3 regions of the Rahnella sp. AN3-3W3 genome follow, and region 3 is predicted to be linked to each of the others. Evidence: riboswitches for the same ligand, from Rfam matches in the RefSeq annotation. Region 3 holds a riboswitch; each other region holds the start of a gene.
What was found. Region 3 has a riboswitch for thiamine pyrophosphate ahead of thiB (thiamine ABC transporter substrate binding subunit). Riboswitches for the same ligand answer to the same signal wherever they lie in the genome.
Positions count from the first base shown of each region.

Region 1 (5,238 bases), on a different contig from region 3:
ACTTCCTGAGTGATTTTCATTGAGCAGAATTTCGGGCCGCACATCGAGCAGAAGTGAGCAACTTTGCCGGATTCCTGCGGCAGCGTTTCATCGTGGTAAGCGCGCGCAGTGGCCGGATCCAGAGCCAGATTGAACTGGTCTTCCCAGCGGAATTCAAAACGCGCTTTGGACATGGCGTTATCGCGGATTTGCGCACCCGGATGACCTTTGGCTAAATCGGCGGCGTGTGCTGCGATTTTGTAGGTAATCAAACCCTGCTTAACGTCTTCTTTGTTCGGCAGGCCGAGATGCTCTTTTGGCGTGACATAGCACAGCATGGCGCAGCCAAACCATCCAATCATCGCCGCACCAATACCGGAGGTGAAGTGGTCGTAACCCGGCGCGATATCGGTGGTCAGCGGGCCGAGGGTATAGAACGGCGCTTCGTGACAGTGCTCGAGTTCTTCAGTCATGTTGCGGCGGATCATCTGCATCGGCACATGCCCGGGACCTTCGATCATCACCTGCACATCGTATTCCCAGGCAATTTTGGTCAGTTCGCCCAGCGTGCGTAATTCAGCGAATTGTGCTTCGTCATTGGCATCCTGAATTGAGCCCGGACGTAAGCCGTCGCCCAATGAAAGGGAGACATCGTAGGCGGCGCAGATTTCGCAAATTTCACGAAAATGCTCGAACAGGAAGCTTTCGCGATGATGTGACAGACACCATTTCGCCATAATCGAACCACCACGCGACACAATGCCGGTCAGACGTTTGGCCGTCATCGGCACGTAACGCAGCAAGACACCGGCATGAATGGTGAAGTAATCGACGCCTTGCTCGGCCTGTTCCAGCAGGGTATCGCGGAACATTTCCCAGTTCAGGTCTTCGGCCACGCCGTTCACTTTTTCCAGCGCCTGATAAATCGGCACCGTGCCGATTGGCACCGGGCTGTTGCGCAGGATCCATTCGCGGGTTTCATGAATATAACGGCCGGTGGAGAGATCCATCACGGTGTCCGCGCCCCAGCGAGTTGACCACACCAGCTTCTCGACTTCTTCTTCGATGGATGATGTCACCGCTGAGTTGCCGATATTAGCGTTCACTTTCACCAGGAAATTACGCCCGATGATCATCGGCTCTGATTCAGGATGGTTGATGTTGGCAGGAATAATCGCACGCCCGGCGGCGACTTCCTGACGCACAAACTCTGCGGTGATATTGGCAGGCAAATGCGCGCCAAAGCTTTCACCGGGGTGTTGCTGGCGCAAAATCTCACCACGGATCCGCTCGCGGCCCATGTTTTCGCGAATGGCGATGAACTCCATTTCCGGGGTAATCGTGCCTTTGCGTGCGTAATGCAGCTGCGTAACATTTTTGCCAGACATGGCTTTTCGCGGACGCGGCAGATGTTCGAAGCGCAGATGATCCAGCCCTTCGTCCGCCAGCCGTTGCTGGGTAAAGCCGGAGCTGACCTGTGGGAGTTCCTCCGTGTCCGCACGCTCTTTTATCCAGCGGGCACGTAATTTTTCCAGACCGGTGTGCACGTCGATAACTGCTGACGGATCCCCGTAAGGTCCGGCGGTGTCATAAACAGGGATGGCTTCGTTTTCTTCGAACTGCGGATTATCTTTGCCACCGCCGACCAGTGTCGGGCTGAGTTGGATTTCACGCATCGGCACGCGAATATCTTTGCGGTCACCTTCAAGATAAATACGGCGGGAGTTGGGGAAGGCTTCGCCCTGCAGACTGTCGATAAACGACTGAGCCTGCGCGCGTTGTTCACGGCGATTAGACGCTTTCTTTTCGGAAATAACGGGTTTCTGGGTACTCGACATAGCAAATTCCTCGCAAAAAAAACGTGATGGAAAATTGCTTGTCTGGAGGTTTACGGCAGGAGTAAAAATGGGCGGTGCAGCACAGGCGGCCTGATGCAGGCGAATGCCAGAGTGAGCTGAACGCATAACATTACTCTTGTTCCCTTCGCGGGTACTAACCCGATCAGGTTCCGCGGATCCCGAATTAACGGTCTCAGCCTGGCGTAATCTTCGCGAGAAAATTATGCGCTAGGCACTCCGACAAGAAGCCTCAATATAGGAGGCGTTTTTTGAAACTACAACTAAAACTACAATTAAAACTACAAACAGGTGCAGAGTTTTAATGTGACAAAGCGTTAAGCCGGTCTGGCGAGATGTTCTTCATTTGCAGGTGGTTTTTCTTCATGATTGCTGCGGTCAAATGCCAGAATAATCAATTGATCTTCCAGCTGAAAACGCGCATCCAACGCTTCACCTACATCGGATAATGCATAATGAAATGCGAAAGCATTGTCATCATCAATATCATTTTCAGTGTAACTATCATGGAAAGCCATGATAGCTTCAGTGTTCAGCTCCAGTGCAGGGTATATTTTCGCAGCCTGCAATTTTATCGGACTGTTCGCACCTTCGACTTCATCAATGATCCGCTGATACAGATGGAAATGACCGGCTGAAAGATAGTCCACCAGGTTATGGCAAAAGTTATCCAGCGCTTTTTCGTTGAGAGGGGTATGTTTTTCTTTATTGGGTTTCAGGCCGACCAAAGTGCAGTACGAAACCAGCAGCTCTTTGCGCGCGTGCAGCCATTGATCCACTAACTCATTACTGCCACCAACGCGTTGGGTCAGTCTTTCCAGACGATTTAGCATGGTTGACTCCGTGAGCGATAAAAAAGTAACTAAAAGTTACTAATATGTGAATATCTTACTCAGATTGTCAGTCCCGACGAGGTTATGCAACAACAATTATGGAATTACAGATTACTGAGCAACATAACGGCTGGTGGGTTATCAGCCAGGAAGGCAAGCTGTGGCTGCCTGAGGGCGAACTGCCGTTTGGCAGCGCCGCACAATATTCTCTGACCGGTAAAACGGCGCGTCAGATTGGCGAATGGCAGGGTGAACCTGTCTGGCTGGTCCGTCAGACAATGCCAAATCATATGGTTTCCGCCCGTCAGCTGCTGGATCAAGATCGCGGATTATTCCAGCTGGTCGGGCGCGGTGTGCAGCTGTCAGAGTTTTATCGTTCTCATAAGTTCTGCGGATACTGCGGGCATGAAATGCACGTCAGTAAGACCGAGTGGGCCGCACTTTGCGGGAATTGTCGCGAACGCTATTACCCGCAGATTGCACCCTGCATCATTGTAGCAATCCGCAAAGGTGATGAGATTTTGCTGGCGCAGCACGTCCGTCATCGTAATGGCATTCACACGGTTCTGGCTGGCTTTGTTGAAGTCGGTGAAACACTGGAAGAAACCGTGGCTCGCGAGGTCATGGAAGAAAGTAATATCCGCGTGAAGAATGTCCGTTACGTCAGTTCCCAACCGTGGCCGTTCCCCAATTCGCTGATGATGGCATTTATGGCGGATTACGACAGCGGCGATATTAAACACGACCCGAAAGAGCTGCTTAACGCTGACTGGTACCGCTTTGACCAGCTGCCACAGCTGCCACCGCCCGGCACGATTGCCCGTCGTCTGATTGAAGACACAGTTGCGCAGTGCCGCGCAGAAAGCGAAGACGACGAGGTCTAGCGTCAGTTTTGCGTGATAGAATGCCGTCATATGATTGTCGGGCGGCCCGAATATTGAAGGAAAGAGCAAGAATGAATGAGTTGAAAAACGACCGTTACCTGCGTGCTTTGTTACGTCAGCCAGTGGACATTACACCGGTGTGGATGATGCGTCAGGCTGGCCGTTATTTGCCGGAGTACAAAGAAACCCGTGCTGAAGCCGGCGATTTTATGTCGCTGTGTAAGAATGCCGAACTGGCTTGTGAGGTGACTTTACAGCCGCTTCGTCGCTATCCGCTGGATGCAGCGATCCTGTTCTCCGACATCCTGACCATTCCTGATGCGATGGGGCTGGGGCTGTATTTCGAAGCCGGTGAAGGCCCGCGTTTTTCTTCGCCACTGACCAATCGTGCTGATGTCGAAAAGCTGCCGGTTCCGGATCCTGAAATGGAGCTGGGCTATGTGATGAACGCCGTGCGTACCATCCGTAAAAACCTGAAAGGTGAAGTGCCGCTTATTGGTTTCTCCGGTAGCCCGTGGACTCTGGCGACGTATATGATTGAAGGCGGTAGCAGCAAAGCCTTTACCAAAATCAAAAAAATGATGTACGCCGATCCGTCTACCTTGCACCTGTTGCTGGATAAAGTGGCCGACAGCGTCATTCTTTACCTTAATGCTCAGATTAAAGCGGGCGCGCAGTCGGTGATGATTTTTGACACCTGGGGCGGCGTACTGACACCTCGCGATTACCGCGAGTTCTCCCTTAACTACATGCACAAAATCGTCGATGGCCTGATCCGTGAAAACGAAGGCCGCCGTGTGCCGGTGACCTTGTTTACCAAAGGCGGAGGCCAGTGGCTGGAAGCGATGGCGGCAACGGGTTGTGACGCGCTGGGTCTGGACTGGACCACCGATATTGCTGAAGCGCGCCGTCGGGTTGGCGACAAAGTGGCGATTCAGGGCAACATGGATCCTTCCATGCTTTACGCCTCACCGGTGCGGATTGAGCAGGAAGTGGAAACCATTCTGGCTGGTTTCGGCAAAGGTAATGGCCATGTGTTTAATCTTGGCCACGGTATCCACCAGGACGTTCCGCCAGAAAATGCCGGCGCTTTTGTGGAAGCGGTACACAGCTTGTCCCGCCAGTATCACGAGTAACATGGCGTTATGATCGACACGCGCGCGTTACGTGAAGAGCAACGGATCCTTGCAGATCAGATAGAACTGCAGGATCCGCCTGAATTCACTACACCGTCGTTGATCGCCGGTGTGGATGTCGGGTTTGAGCAGGGCGGTGAAGTCACCCGCGCGGCGGTCGCTGTTCTGAGTTATCCAACTTTGGAGCTGGTCGAATATCAGATAGCCCGCATTCCGACCGTCATGCCCTACATTCCTGGTTTCCTTTCTTTCCGTGAGCTTCCCGCACTTTTACAAGCCTGGCAGCAAATCTCATCGCACCCTGATCTGGTTCTGGTTGACGGGCAGGGGATCGCGCATCCGCGGCGCCTCGGTGTCGCCAGTCATTTTGGCCTGATGATTCACGTGCCGACCATTGGTGTGGCGAAAAGCCGTTTATGCGGGCAGTTCCTGCCGTTAGGTGAAGCGCTACACAGCAGACAGGGGCTGTATGAAGGCGATGAACAGATTGGCTGGGTGTGGCGAAGCAAGCTACGCTGTAATCCATTGTTCATCTCGCCTGGTAATCGGA
Region 1 covers NZ_JYDG01000037.1:16,401-21,638, forward strand. The annotation lists gene thiC (phosphomethylpyrimidine synthase ThiC) at 1-1,817, opposite strand, end outside; TPP riboswitch at 1,941-2,067, opposite strand; gene rsd (sigma D regulator) at 2,153-2,668, opposite strand; gene nudC (NAD(+) diphosphatase) at 2,767-3,552, shown strand; gene hemE (uroporphyrinogen decarboxylase) at 3,624-4,688, shown strand; gene nfi (deoxyribonuclease V) at 4,698-5,238, shown strand, end outside.
Region 1: another riboswitch for thiamine pyrophosphate. It lies ahead of thiC (phosphomethylpyrimidine synthase ThiC); the one in region 3 lies ahead of thiB (thiamine ABC transporter substrate binding subunit).

Region 2 (5,238 bases), on a different contig from region 3:
CATCAGTGGCTGCGTGAGTTTATTGCTGATTCAGTATGAAAAAAGGCAGCCATCTGGCTGCCCTGATTGTGATGCGGTGACGAAAATTACTCGTTAAACAACCTGGTGTCGTTCGCCAGACTATCGACCACTGTTTTCAAATCGTTCGCGGTGACTTTTTGTGTATCGTTAGAAACTTGTTTTCCGAAGCCCTTACGGACGACTTTAATTACCGGTTTGCCGGTTGCTGAGTCAATCAGCTCGCCTTCGAAATACACTTCGGTATCACGCGTGCGGTGGCCGGTCGCGGTTTCAGTACCGGCAATGACCAGCGCAACCGGGATCACTTCATAGAATTGCAGACCTTCAGCCGAAGTATTCACACCGGTGATTGCACCTTTAAAGATCAAGGTACGCGGCCCCGCGTGATCTGTCAGAGGCAAACGCTCAGCGAGCGCAGGTTTCATACGGCTGTTAGCATAATCCAGAACGCCCTGCAGGGTTTCCTTGCTGATTTGCTCAGTAGGCTGAGGCTCCGGATAGAACTTAATCGGTTCGTATTTGATGTAGGAGTAGTTGGCTTTTTTGAACGAAGGGTCAATCCAGCGAAGAACCGGATTGCCACCTGCAGTTTTGACTTCCTTAAGGCCGGAATAGTCCCCCAGGAAACCAGAGAATTTATCCGCTTGAGTGACGTGGTTGGTACAACCGGCTAAAAACAGTACGCCAGCGACTGCAGCAACCTGCATCAGTTTTATTCTTTTCATTCGTACCCTCGAAATATTTTAAGGAAGACCAAGTATGTATAGCACTGTTGCGGAATTTAACCTGTTAACTACAAAGAAAAATTGATATCCGTCAGGATCGCAAAAAAACGGTTGTGTGAGGTAATCATTTCTTCTTCAATTATTTTTTTGATGAATGAAACAGATAGTATTCGCCCTTTGGACTTTCCCCTGTAGCCATGATGTTCCAGCCTTTTGACAGGTAAAAATCGACTGATTTTTTACTCTTTACTAAACATTTCAGAGAGCCCTGACGGGTAAACGTCTCTTCCGCCGCGCGAAGCAACGCCGAACCTGCGCCGGTTCCCTGATATTTGGGATCAACAAACAGGTTATGCAGGAAATCCTCCTGAGTGAAAATCGAGGCGAAGCCGAGCAAATGTCCGTCACGTTCCGCGACCAGTATCTTTTCGCCGATAACCGCACGATCAAAATCTTCCAGCTGAAAATCATCCTCCAGCCATGTCCAGGTGTGCTTTCGGGAGGCCAGATACAACGTGCGTAAAAACGGGCGATCTGCTTCTTCATAAGGCCGGATTTTGAGGGGTGATGGCAAAGAAAGCTCCTGAGAATTTTTTATCATCAAAGTCTGTGGTTTAGGTTTGTTTTCCGATACTGCCAGTGAAGTGCGGCGAGTTCAATTACGTTGACTTAACGGTTTTATATCGCATTTCCTGATTGATCTTCTGACCCTCGCCACCAATAATGCTTTCTTGACTCGGGGTGCCCGCTGTAAAGCAGGGCTGAGATTTTACCCGTATTACCTGATCTGGATTATGCCAGCGTAGGGAAGTCAGGTATCTCTCCTGATACCGCCTTCTTTAGCGCCGGTAGGGAGACTTATGCATACCCGACCTACCTTGTTGCCCGGCTCTACAGCCGCCACTTCTCTGAAACAACTCCGCCTTTCTGCGCCGCTGGTCCACTGCCTGACCAACGACGTCGTACAATCTTTTACTGCCAATGTTCTGCTGGCGCTGGGGGCGTCCCCTGCGATGGTGGTTGATCCCGCCGAAGCCGCGCAGTTCAGTACCATTGCTGATGCCTTGCTGGTGAATGTCGGCACGCTGACCCGTCTTCATGCCGATGCGATGCTGGCAGCTGTTCACGCGGCTCATCAGGGCGGAAAGCCCTGGGTACTGGATCCGGTCGCTGTCGGTGGCCTGAGCTGGCGAACCGAATTTTGCCTTGAACTCATCACGCTTAAACCTGCTGCCATTCGTGGTAATGCGTCCGAAATTCTTGCGCTCAGCGGACTCAGCGCGTCCGGCCGTGGCGTTGACAGCGGTGATGACTCCCTGTCAGCTTTACCTGCCGCACAACAGCTGGCGCGTAACACCGGCGCGATTGTCGCTGTCACCGGTGAAACGGATTATGTCACTGACGGCGAACGCAGCCGGGCCGTAGCAGGCGGGCATACGATGATGACCCGCATTGTTGGCACCGGATGCGCCCTGTCAGCCGTGGTGGCGGCCTTTGTGGCTTTACCGGGCGACCGGCTGGATAACGTTGCCGCTGCCTGTCGCGTGATGTCATGTGCCGGTGAACGTGCCTGTGCAGCAGTAAACGGACCTGGCAGTTTCACGCCTCAGTTCCTCGATAATCTGTATTTGATAGATGAGCAGTGGCTGAACGGGGAGGAGAGGCAATGAAACGGATTAATGCACTGACGATTGCCGGCACGGATCCGAGCGGCGGAGCGGGGATCCAGGCAGATTTGAAAGCCTTCTCGGCGCTGGGTGCGTACGGTACCAGCGTGATCACCGCGCTGGTGGCGCAGAATACCCGCGGCGTGCAGTCAGTTTATAACATTGAGCCGGAGTTTGTTTCGGCGCAGCTGGATTCCGTACTGAGCGACGTTCGTATCGACAGCACGAAAATCGGCATGCTGGCAAACAGTCAGATTGTGGACGTGGTTGCGGAGCGGCTCAGACATTATCAGCCGCCTTTTGTGGTGCTGGATACCGTGATGCTGGCGAAAAGTGGCGATCCGCTGCTACTGCCGGAAGCCGTGGATGCCGTGCGCCGTTTGCTGATCCCGCAGGTATCCATTATTACGCCAAATCTGCCGGAAGCCGCCGCGTTGCTGGAGTGTGCGACTGCGACTAATGAAACCGAAATGCGGGAGCAGGGAGAAGCGTTACTGGCGATGGGATGTGGCGCGGTGCTGATGAAAGGCGGTCATCTGAGTGATGAGGAAAGCCCTGACTGGCTGTTTGAGGCAGGTTCACGCGAGCGGTTTACCGCGCCGCGTGTGGATACCCGTCACACCCATGGCACAGGATGCACGTTATCTGCGGCGCTTGCGGCATTGCGACCGCGGCATAACAACTGGGCCGATACCGTACGCGAAGCCAAAGAATATTTGCAGCAGGCGCTGATGCAGGCCGATTCTCTGGAGGTTGGTCACGGCATCGGCCCGGTCCATCATTTCCACCGCTGGTGGTAACAGCAGATTACGCGCGGCGCTGGGTTTCGCTCAGCGCCTGTTCAGCCTGATGAAATTTAGTCAGAGCCTGTTGCAGATGCACGGCGTCAAACGGGTTCAGCGGATAGAATTTCTCCTCTTTACGCGGACGCAGCATGATGCGGATTTTGTTCGCTGAAACCCTTTCAAACAGATAGCTGGCGATATCCTCGTTTTCTTCGTCCTTCCATGACAGCAGTAATGCCGCGTGCTCACCGGTGCGGCGGCCAATAAATTGTTCGTGCGACCACAAGCCTTCAAATTCGCCATCTTTTTGTAGTTTTTTACCGCTGAACCACGATGATTCTGCCAGTGTCCACAAAGCCTGTGGTGAGATTTCCTGATGTAACTGACGCCACAGCGGGCGGTTGTTGTCCATTTGCCAGCAGGCCATGCCGAGATAATCATTCAGCTCGCGCCAGTCACTTTCCAGCCTTTCCCGTAATTCAGGATCCTGCACATGGATAAATTGTTGCAGGCCGGTCGCCTGTTCGCCCAGTTTGTTATAGGCAATAACGGTCATTGTGCGGGGCTTGCGACGGAAGGTCACCCACAACAAAAATTTAGGGATGCGGAAGGTAATCGCCTGGACGGTGAGTTTGTAACGGTTGCCACGGGATAGCACCAGGCCATTCGACGTGCCGCGTTTATCCTGATAATTTCTGACGACCACAACGCTGTTCTGGCCCATCCAGCCCATCACGTAATGTTCTTTTTCACTTTCAGCCACATCCAGATCTTGCACGATTTGCGTGATTTTTTCGTTATCGAGTTGAGAGAGGGAAAGTGACTGATCGGCGCTGTAATAGCTTTTATTCAGGGGGACGGCAGCTGGCATAAGAGTATCCACGGTGTTGATGTGGTTTACAGCTTACACTAAGTTGTCATACAGATTTTAGGGCTAACCCGCAAAATTTGCACTTCGTCGTGAACTTTCTGTGTCACAGAGGGGGTTATTAATGAGGGCAAGGACGAAATTTTACGAGGCGTCTCGACAAAAATAACATGGACTATTGTTAATTGCAGAGTGGGGATTATTCTTTCGGCATTATTTTGATGCGCGGGAATAAGCAGGATATATGACGTTACATGAAAAGGTAATTTGCGAAACATTATCGACGATGAATGCGGCTTTTGTTCAGTTAAATGTTCCGCTTATTATAAGGCGTATTCGCCGGAGTGATATTATCTGGCAGCAGCGTCGTGCGAGACGTAATTTACTGCAACCTGAGAAAAATCTGCTTAACTGGCAATGGTTATTTAAGCAGTATAGAAAAAATAAACCTCGTGAATCCGGTTTAGAACAGACGGCTTATGTGTTTTGTCTCAACAATCCTCAGCAGGAGCGGGCTGCGTTCTTGCTTAAGTCATGCCGGCTTCTTACCGGCACGCTTGAGATTAATGCACTGGAAAATTTCTTTCGCAAGACTAAGGGCCATCCTTTAAAAAGAAACATGCTGTATTACTGTCTTTGTGTTACGGTTATTTACACTGACATTCTTGATGTGTGCAAACTGGTAAATAAAGACAGTGTTAAGTTTTATATTAAAGATGTTGTCAATGATGATGTCATGAGGTTTTATCTCTCTGCAGCACCTCTGTCCCAGATTTTAGGTAAGATGGAATGTGAGTCAACTTACTCTTTGTTGAATGAATATGTGAATTTTAATTTTCTTAATCGGCATTATGAATTGTTGAAGTAATAAATTTCAAAAAGAGTAAATATAGCCAACGTAAATTGCTTAGCAGGAGTAGCACATGGATTTAGATAGGGAAAAAATGCATCATTTGACTCCAAGGCAGGTGAAGATGGTGGAAAAAATTGTCGGATTTTTAAGATACTGTGATGAAAAACACCAAGGTGAAGAGGATATCGAGGGTTTTGAAGGGGGAGGAGTTTTGCTTGGCCCACCGGAAGCTTTTTATCGCCCTTCTAAGGACTGGAATAAATTACCCTGAAGTGACTCCTTGTCTCCCCGGGTTGGTGTTGATTTCATAACGCGGGGA
Region 2 covers NZ_JYDG01000045.1:32,616-37,853, reverse strand. The annotation lists gene UC15_RS13420 (DUF3313 domain-containing protein) at 87-746, opposite strand; gene UC15_RS13415 (N-acetyltransferase family protein) at 886-1,347, opposite strand; TPP riboswitch at 1,474-1,572, shown strand; gene thiM (hydroxyethylthiazole kinase) at 1,607-2,416, shown strand; gene thiD (bifunctional hydroxymethylpyrimidine kinase/phosphomethylpyrimidine kinase) at 2,413-3,213, shown strand; gene UC15_RS13400 (hypothetical protein) at 3,221-4,069, opposite strand; gene UC15_RS13395 (hypothetical protein) at 4,311-4,934, shown strand; gene UC15_RS13390 (hypothetical protein) at 4,990-5,190, shown strand.
Region 2: another riboswitch for thiamine pyrophosphate. It lies ahead of thiM (hydroxyethylthiazole kinase); the one in region 3 lies ahead of thiB (thiamine ABC transporter substrate binding subunit).

Region 3 (5,238 bases):
CCTCACACGCATAAATGAGGAAAAAGGGGAAGTCGAAGGCGATTTAGCCCATCACTGGCAGGAAATTTCGCCGTTGCAATGGCGTTTTTATCTGCGCCCTGCCATTCATTTTCATCATGGCCGTGAACTGGAGATGGTGGATATCATTGCTACCTTCACCCGGCTGAAAACGCATCCGCTGTTCAGTAATCTGAAATCAGTCAAAACGCCCACGCCAAATGTTATTGATATCCACCTGAATGAACCCGATCGCTGGCTGCCGTGGCTGTTCGGCAATATCCACGCGATGATCCTGCCGCAGGAGTGGCAGTCGCTGCCCGATTTTGCCCGCCATCCGGTCGGTACCGGCCCTTACGCCGTGGTGCGTAACCTGAAAACCCAACTGCGCATCCGCGCCTTTGATGATTATTTTGGCTTCCGTGCGCTGATTGATGAAGTAAATATCTGGGTGTTGCCGGAACTGAGTGAAGAGCTGGTGCATTCCGGCGTACAGCTTCAGGCTGATGAATCAGGCAAAAGCGAGCTGGAAAGTCGCCTTGAAGAAGGCTGCTATTTCCTGTTATTTGACCAGCGTTCGCCGGTCGGACAATCTGAAGAAACACGCCAGTGGTTGTGCGATTTACTCAATCCCATCGCCTTACTGAATAATGCCGAACCGATTTACCAACGCTACTGGTCGCCGGCTTACGGCCTGCTGCCGCGCTGGCACCATAAAGCGCCACAACCGCGTCCGCCCAGACCGCAAAACCTGACCCAGGTGACACTGACATTTTACGGCGAGCATTCCGAGCATCAGGCGATCTGCAATGCGCTGCAGCCGCTGCTGGCGTCCGAAGGCATTGAACTGATTATTCAGGTCGTGGATTACGCGGTCTGGCACCGCGGTGACGCCAAAAGTGATCTGTGGCTCGGCAGTGCCAACTTCACCCTGCCGCTGGAATTTTCACTGTTTGCGCATTTCTATGAATTACCGCTGGCGAAACACTGCTTCAGTGAAGAGATGGAAGATGACGCCGCGCAGTGGCATGCGGGCAATTTATCGATCGCCAAATGGAGTCAGAAACAAACGGTCAGCCATCAGATCCATCCTCTGTTTCATCACTGGCTGGTGTTGCAGGGGCAGCGCAGTATGCGCGGCGTGCGTATGAACACCCTCGGCTGGTTCGACTTCAAATCCGCGTGGTTTGCGCCGCCGGACAGTTAATCGGACTATCGCATCGCGCCGTTAGTCTCTAGAATGACATCCGTTCTCAACGGGGTGCCAGAGTGCGTTCTTTTTCAAGAAGAATGAACTCGATCTTTAAACGCCGCGAGCGCGTGTTCAGCGGGTGAAGTCCAGCGCACAGAAAGCGGAGCGTACACAAAGTACGTGAGCATTTCGAGCACTGCACGACGCCCGATCAACACACGCACAGCAAGTTTAAAAGGCTGAGATTTAGACCCGTCGAACCTGATCCGGTTAACCCCGGCGGAGGGATTTGAGACTGCGCGATGCTTACTCAAAATCCTTTGCCCTTTCATTTTTTTTTGGAGCGCAAAGTTGAAAAAATTATTGTCCTGCCTGCTGTTACTTTCTGCACCTGCCTTCGCGGCAAAACCTGTCCTGACGGTTTATACCTATGATTCTTTCTCTGCCGACTGGGGTCCGGGCCGGCGATCAAAAAAGCCTTTGAAGCCCAATGCGGCTGCGAGCTGAAATACGTTGCGCTGGAAGACGGTGTCTCTTTGCTTAACCGTCTGCGGATGGAAGGCAAAAACAGCAAAGCCGACGTGGTTCTCGGGCTGGATAACAACCTGTTGCAGGCAGCTGAACAAACCGGATTATTTGCCAAAGCGCCGAAAACCGCTGCCAGACTGACCGTACCAGGCGGCTGGGACAACACCAAGTTCGTGCCTTACGATTACGGCTATTTCGCGTTCGTCTATGACAAAAACAAACTGAAGAACCCGCCAAAAAGCCTCGATGAGCTGATCAACAGCGACCAGAAATGGAAAGTCATTTACGAAGATCCGCGCACCAGTACACCGGGTCTGGGCCTGATGTTGTGGATGCAAAAAGTCTATGGCGACAAAGCACCGCAAGCGTGGGAAAAACTGGCGAAGAAAACCGTTACCGTCACCAAAGGCTGGAGCGAGGCTTACGGTTTATTCCTCAAAGGTGAAAGCGATCTGGTGCTGAGCTACACCACGTCTCCGGCTTACCACATCGTGGAAGAGAAGAAAGATAACTACGCGGCAGCAGATTTCACCGAAGGCCATTATATGCAGGTCGAAGTGGCGGGTCAGCTGGCGAACAGCCAGCAACCGAAACTGGCTGAAGAGTTCATGAAATTCGTTACTACGGAAGATTTCCAGAAAGTGATCCCGGCCGGCAACTGGATGTATCCGGTGATCAACACCCCGCTGCCTGACGCTTTTAAACAGCTGACGATCCCGGCTAAATCCCTGCAATACAGCGCACAGGATGTCGCCACTCACCGTTCACAATGGATCCAGGCATGGCAGAACGCCGTCAGCCGTTGATCCCGCGCTGGTTGTGGCCGGGCGCCATCGCCTCGCTGCTGATGTTGCTGGTGGCTATGCTGGCGTTAGGCTCTCTGTGGCGTCATGCGCCACAGATGAGCGGCGCCTCGCTGTGGCAGGATCCTTATCTCTGGCATGTGATCCGCTTTACCTTCTGGCAGGCGCTGCTTTCGGCGCTCTGTTCTGTGCTGCCCGCCATTCTGCTGGCGCGTGCGCTGTTCCGCCGCCGCTTCCCCGGACGTCAGCTGTTACTACGTTTATGCGCGATGACGCTGGTATTACCGGTTTTGGTGGCAGTCTTCGGCATTCTCAGCGTTTACGGACGACAGGGCTGGCTGGCGCAGATTTGCGGCTGGCTGGGCGTGGATTACCGTTTCTCGCCTTATGGTTTACAGGGCATTTTACTGGCTCATGTGTTTTTCAATCTGCCACTGGCAGCCCGACTCTTATTGCAGGCGCTGGAGAATATCGCCGTCGAACAGCGTCAGCTGGCTGCGCAGCTTGGGATGAACGCCTGGCAGCAATTTCGCTTTGTTGAATGGCCTGCCATTCGCCGGCAGATTTTCCCCGCCGCTGCATTGATTTTTATGTTGTGCTTCGCCAGCTTCGCCACGGTGCTGTCGCTGGGCGGCGGTCCGCAGGCGACCACCATTGAACTGGCGATTTTTCAGGCGTTAAGTTACGACTACGATTTAAGCCGCGCGGCCACGCTGGCGCTGATCCAGCTGTTTTGTTGTCTGGCGCTGGTCTTGCTCAGCCAGAAACTCAGTCAGGCGTTGCCGGTCGGACAAACGCATTCTCAGCGCTGGCGTAACCCGGACGATTCCAGGCTGCGGCGCATCGCAGATGCCGTGCTGATCGGCCTGGCGTTAATGCTGATCCTGCCGCCGCTACTCGCCGTGATTACCGACGGTATCAACCGTGCAGCAGTCGGTGTTTTACAACAACCTGCACTGTGGCTGGCATTATGGACATCCGTGCGTATCGCGCTGGGCAGCGGAATAGTGTGTGTCCTGCTGACTATGATGCTGTTGTGGAGCAGTCGCGAACTGCGATTACGGCAGAGAAATGGCTGGGCGCAGGTGATGGATCTCAGCGGGATGCTGATCCTCGCGATGCCGGGCATTGTGCTGGCAACCGGCTTTTTCCTGCTGCTTGGCGATACGACAGGTTTGCCACAATCGCCGTGGCCGCTGGTGATCATGACCAATGCGCTGATGGCGGTGCCTTATGCGCTAAAAGTGCTGGATAACCCGATGCGCGACGTGGCCGAACGTTACACGCCGCTGTGCCTTTCACTGGATATGCACGGCTGGCAGCGCCTGCGCTGGGTGGAACTGAGCGCGCTGAGGCGCCCGATTGCGCAGGCGCTGGCGTTTGCCTGCGTGTTGTCGCTGGGGGATTTCGGCGTGATCGCCTTATTCGGCAATGAGAACTTCCGCACCCTGCCATTTTATCTGTATCAGCAGATCGGCGCCTATCGCAGCCAGGACGGCGCGGTGACGGCGCTGTTATTGCTGCTGTTATGTTTTCTGTTATTCACCCTGATTGAGAAATTACCGGGCCGCCATGCTGACGCTGAATAAACTGACGTACCTGTACGAACACCTGCCGATGCGCTTCGATTTACAGATCGAGGCCGGTGAGCGCGTGGCCATTCTCGGGCCGAGCGGCGCGGGAAAAAGTACCCTGCTCAGCCTGGTCGCCGGTTTTCTGGCACCGGTCAGCGGGCAGATCCTGCTTAACGGTGCAGATCACAGCGCGACACCACCGGCAAAACGTCCGGTGTCGATGCTGTTTCAGGAAAACAATCTGTTCTCGCATCTGACGGTGCGTCAGAACATGGGCCTGGGGTTACATCCGGGGCTGAAACTCACCGCGCAGCAGAAGCGCGAACTGGAAGATATCGCCCGACAAGTCGGGCTGGAAGAGTGCCTGGATCGCTTACCGTCGCAACTTTCCGGCGGGCAGCGTCAGCGTGTCGCACTGGCGCGCTGCCTCTTACGCAGCCAGCCAATTTTATTGCTCGACGAACCGTTTTCGGCACTCGATCCGGCGCTGCGCAGTGAGATGCTGAGTTTGCTGGATAAAGTGTGCGGGCAACGTCATCTCACATTGCTGATGGTGTCGCATAATCTGGATGACGCGGCGCGGATTGCACCGCGTACACTGCTGGTTGTCGATGGCCGGATTTTCTACGACGGACCGACGCAGGCACTGGCCGACGGCAGTGCGCCGGAAGCCAGAGTATTGGGGATAGATGTTTCAGGAGCGGACGTTTAGGACATCCGCCTGACATCAGCGGGTGATCACTTTCCACAGCAGATGACCGTAGACCGGCATCATCGGCTGTTTGCTCAGCATCACCAGACTCACTGCGGTTGCGATCAGACTCAGCACACAAACGACGCGCAGACGCGGCAGGGGCAACCATTTGGTCATCGCATCAGGTGAAGCTTTGCCCGACCGGAACCAGCGCCACAGCAACCAGGCACTCAGCCAGATCAGCACCACGGCGGCAAACAGCATCCATTTGAACACTGAACTGTTGTGGCTGGCCGGAATATCAATCGCAACGCCCGCCAGAATCCCCGGCAGGAAATACACCGGCGGCCAGGTGATGCAGCCGATGATATTCGGCGGTGCAAATTTATAAGGCGGCAGGTTCAGCATACCGGCCACCATCGGCACCAGCGGGCGTGTTGGTCCGATGAA
Region 3 covers NZ_JYDG01000004.1:132,668-137,905, forward strand. The annotation lists gene sgrR (HTH-type transcriptional regulator SgrR) at 1-1,204, shown strand, start outside; TPP riboswitch at 1,245-1,495, shown strand; partial or broken gene thiB (thiamine ABC transporter substrate binding subunit) at 1,541-2,523, shown strand; gene thiP (thiamine/thiamine pyrophosphate ABC transporter permease ThiP) at 2,499-4,109, shown strand; gene thiQ (thiamine ABC transporter ATP-binding protein ThiQ) at 4,093-4,806, shown strand; gene UC15_RS02560 (DedA family protein) at 4,822-5,238, opposite strand, start outside.